DNA from 2 places in the Desulfonatronovibrio hydrogenovorans DSM 9292 genome. Region 1 is predicted to be linked to the other one. Evidence: predicted binding sites of a transcription regulator. Region 1 holds the regulator's gene; the other holds the start of a gene.
The links. The regulator sigma-54, encoded in region 1, starts transcription at its own class of promoters, with help from an activator protein. The targets are predictions, from matches to a motif close to CTGGCACGGNNNNTGCTT.

Region 1 (2,205 bases):
TCTGAATTTTTCTACCTCAAGGTTGACCTGAAGCTCCGCAGTATTGATCTCGCTCAGGTACTTGGACAACTTGTCATATCTTTCACGAGCGTATTTTTTCAGATGTTCAGAAGGCTCAAAATTCTTGAAGTTGAATTTGATCTGCATGCTGATCCTCCTTTCTGTATGGATTGATAAAAATCAGAAAAATTTTTTTCGTCTGGAAGATGAAGGGATTTTCAGGGCAGCCCGGTACTTGGCCACGGTCCTTCTGGCAATATTCACATCCAGTTCTTTTTTAAGATTGGTGGCAATGGCATCATCGCTCAGGGGCTTTTTGGGATCCTCCGAAGCCACCATTTTCTTGATGGCAGCCTTGACGCTCTCTGAACCTACTGTTCCGCCACTATCCATGCTCAGGGCACTGTTGAAGAAAAACTTGAGCTCAAACAGGCCAAAAGGGGTGGACACATACTTGCTGGTGGTGATCCTGCTTACAGTGGATTCGTGCATACTGATATCTTCGGCCACTTCCTTAAGGATCAACGGTTTGAGCCTGGTGACTCCGTGAACAAAGAATTCTTTCTGAAATTTGAGGATGCTTTCCATAACCTTGTAAAGAGTTCTTTGACGCTGGTGCAGGCTTTTCATCAACCATATGGCTGAGCGGGTTTTTTCCTGGAAGTAGTCGATTTCCTTTTTGTTCTTCCGGTCTTTTGGGGCCTGGTTCAATGACTCGTAAAAAGGGCTGAGCTGGATTGATGGAAGGCCGTCCTCATTAAGGACAATTACAAAGTCGTCCTCGTATTTGTATACATAGATATCAGGGCTGATATATATTACATCTTCGCTTCCGTAACTTGAGCCAGGGAAGGGATCCAAACTCTGCAGGACTTCAATGTACTCCTTCATGAGTTCCTTGCTGATCCGGAATTTCTTCAGCAGGGGAGCCAGACGGTTCCTTTCAATGTCTTCCAGGTGTTCGGTAACAAGCTCGATAAGAATCGGGTCAGTTTCATTTAAGGCTTTGAGCTGAATAATCAGACATTCCCTGAGATCCCTTGCCGCAACCCCAACCGGGTCAAAATTCTGGACCTTGGCCAGGACTTGATCCACCAGAGATTCCTGAACACTGCAGGACCGGCCGATTTCCTCGACAGTGGCCTTCAGATAGCCCCTGGAGTCAATGTTGCCGATAATTTCCTCTCCGATCCTGGTTTCATCAGGAGTCAGGTTCTGGAGATGAAGCTGCCACATGAGATGACCCTCAAGGGATGGTTTGGCAGAGTACCTTGCTTCATAGCTCTGCATTTCCTCTGGTACTTCCCATTCCCTTGAACCGGACTGCTTGGAGGTACTGGAAAATTCTCCCAGATAATCTTCCCAGTCAGCGTTATTAATGATCTCTTTTTCTTCGCTGGTCAGCTTGGCTCCCTGGTCCTTGTCGTTGAGGGCCTGTCTTTCCTGCTCTTCCTCGGAAACTGGCTGTAATTCTTCCAGCATGGGATTTTCCAGCAGTTCCTGCTGGACAACCTCCAGCAGTTCCAGCCTGGAAAGCTGTAAAAGTTTGATGGCCTGCTGGAGCTGGGGAGTCATGACCAGCTGCTGAGTGAGCTTGAGGTTTTGTCTTAGTTCCAGGGCCATAGATTCATCCGGAAAATAAAAGGTTGATTAGTGATCCGCTTCTGGTTCTTTAGGATATGTTCAGGCATCAAGAGGCCGGCGGAATAATTATATATTATGATGATCCATCTTGGAATTACAAGCAAAAAGATTCCCCCAGGTAAATGCTTCTGGCCCTGGTATCGGCAATGATTTCTTCAGGCACTCCATCCAGAATGACCTGCCCGTCATGTACGATGGAGGCTCTGTCGCAGATGCGCAGGGTTTCCCTGACGTTGTGATCGGAAATGAGGATGCCGATATTCTTTTCTTTCAGCCGGAGGATTATTTTCTGAATGTCGTCCACTGCAATGGGGTCGATACCGGCAAAAGGTTCGTCAAGCAGAATAAATTTCGGGTCCTTGATCAGGGCCCTGGCGATTTCCAGACGCCTGCGCTCCCCGCCGGATAAAAAGGAGGCTTTTTGATGGGCAAGTTTAGAGATTCCCAATTCATTCATCAGTTCTTCAGCTTTTTCTGTCCGTTTTTTTTTATCCTTGTGAGTGTATTCAAGAATCAGCATCAGGTTCTCCTGCACAGTCAATTTCTTGAAAATGGAGCTTT
Region 2 (2,205 bases), on a different contig from region 1:
TTGATTTTACGAAAGGGTCTTACTCTTTTTTTGTTTCCGTCCATTGAAAGCCTTTCCTTATGGATGCGTCAAACTGAAGGTTAGCAGTTGGTTGGAATTTATGATCATTTTCTAGGACCACTCTGGGCCTTTTACTTTTACACGGTGCGCTGCCCGGCTTAACAGCAAAGTGTCAGCCAGGGGCAGCGCAGTCTCAGGTTGCACGGTTCTGTTGAAGAGAGGGGCATGAATTTATGGATGCTTAACAAACTTATTGGCTGTGTGCTCACTTCCTGAATGGCATGGAGTGCATTCCATCACCCCTTTGTAAATCGGTGATTCTTTTCCTGGACCATGGCAGCTGTTGCAGTAGGCCACTGATTCAGGCTGGCTGTATGCTGGGAGAAAATCTTGTCTCTGCTTGGCGTTCATTATTTCTATTGCCTTGATTGCGACATCAGCAGTAATCCGGGCGCAACGTTCGCCTCGTTCCTTGCTTTTCTCTGCAAATCCAGTTTGATAACACCATCTGCTGACTGAAACGTGGCATAGGACCGAATCGCTTATACTGGTGGGGATTTTCCCGGCCACGCCTTTTGCTCCAGCTCCTGGATCATACTCCGGATGCGGGGTCTGTTCATACCATCGAAACAGTTCTGTTACCATAGGGTCCCGTTCCCTTCGCCCCCAGAATAGCGCCATGGCACTTGCCGCTCCCAGTAATGCACCACACAAAGTTCCAAAATCGGAAGTCCCTCCTTTGCCAACTTCGAGCATGCTGAACGGAAATGTATTGTAGGGTGCTCCGAATTTTTCTCCCATAGTGCCAACAATGGCATAGAAGGCACCATATCCGCAGCCCAGGCCGTCATGCCAGTACCCATCATAGGCCACCGGAGCACACTGATCAGGATCAAGAATACATGGCTTCCAGGAGAATAGTCCCCCCTGCTGTTCAAATCTTTCCAGTTCGAATGCCTGGGCAGTCCTTCCTGTCACTCCCAATGCGCCGCCGATTACAGCCCCTCCCAGGGCACTCATCAAACTTCTTCTGCTGATTACAGTCATTTTGATCTCCTCGTCAGTCCGACTTTGGTTTTGGTTAATGAAGAGTAAGCTGGAGCCTTTACAATATTAAATACTATTTATTGAGTAATTATTAAGCAATCAATGTGCCATATTCGCAAAGGAGTTAATCGAGTTTTATTGAAAAATATTATTAATTATATTAGGGCATTAATGTAGAGAGGTGGTGTGGTAGTGCTAAGAATATTAAAATAATGGAAACTCGAGGCAGCATTGCTGCCAATTGGTGTTTGCGGCTGGAAAGAGGGTGTGGGCGCTGCTGGCAGATAATAATGGATTAATAAAGGGCGTAGGGGAATGATTTAAAAAGCCGGGGCTGTCTGTTGCCCCGGCTACTCGATTAAAAGGTCTGAAGTGTCTTGGATTGGACCAGGTTTAAGGCCTGTCCATGAAAATACCCTTGCCAGTCCGTCCGGATCTGCGGGGTGCTGTTCGGGCCGGTTTCTTCTGCCTGGGTCCGGGATTCCCTGCTTTGCTGTAATCAAATCCATCCAGCTGGATGCGCTCAACAGCCTGGCCCAAAGCCCTTTCAATGACCCGGACCTGATCAGCATCCTCACTGGTGACAAGAGAAAGGGCCTTGCCGGAACGCTCTGCCCGGCCGGTGCGGCCGATGCGATGGGTATAGCTTTCCGCTGTATCAGGGAGGTCAAAGTTGATTACATGGGAGATCAGGTCACAGTCAATTCCCCTGGAAGCAATATCTGTAGCCACCATGATTTTGTATTTTCCAGTGCGAAAGCCAGTCATGGATTCCTGACGCCGGTTCTGGGACATATTGCCCTGGAGGAAGGTTGACGCCCATCCCCTGCTTTCCAGTTTCCTGGCCAGGGATTTGGCCCGGTGCTTGGTCCGGGTAAAGATGAGCAGGCTTTGGTGGTCGGTGACTCGAAGCAGTTCTTCCAGTAGCCCTGCCTTGAGATGGGCCGGAACCGGATAAAAGGCATGAGAGATGGCTGCAACCGGTGCTGACGCTCCAGCCTTTATCTCCTCGGGGTTGTGCAGATATTCTCTGGTCAGGCTGCGGATGGCCTGGGGCATGGTGGCTGAAAAGAGCATGGTCTGGCGCTGGGATGGCAGGCGGCTGATAATTCTTCGGATGTCAGGGGCAAAGCCCATGTCCAGCATCCGGTCGGCCTC

Region 2: P771_RS0111775 (split-Soret cytochrome c) is a predicted target of sigma-54. The motif match lies at 1,141-1,158, and genes of this name have one in related genera.

Annotation. Positions count from the first base shown of each region.
Region 1 is NZ_JMKT01000008.1:492,298-494,502, forward strand. It holds gene hpf (ribosome hibernation-promoting factor, HPF/YfiA family) at 1-147, opposite strand, end outside; gene rpoN (RNA polymerase factor sigma-54) at 181-1,623, opposite strand; gene lptB (LPS export ABC transporter ATP-binding protein) at 1,739-2,205, opposite strand, start outside.
Region 2 is NZ_JMKT01000012.1:205,719-207,923, forward strand. It holds gene P771_RS0111770 (redox-sensing transcriptional repressor Rex) at 1-44, opposite strand, end outside; gene P771_RS0111775 (split-Soret cytochrome c) at 232-1,047, opposite strand; gene P771_RS17425 (DEAD/DEAH box helicase) at 1,441-2,205, opposite strand, start outside.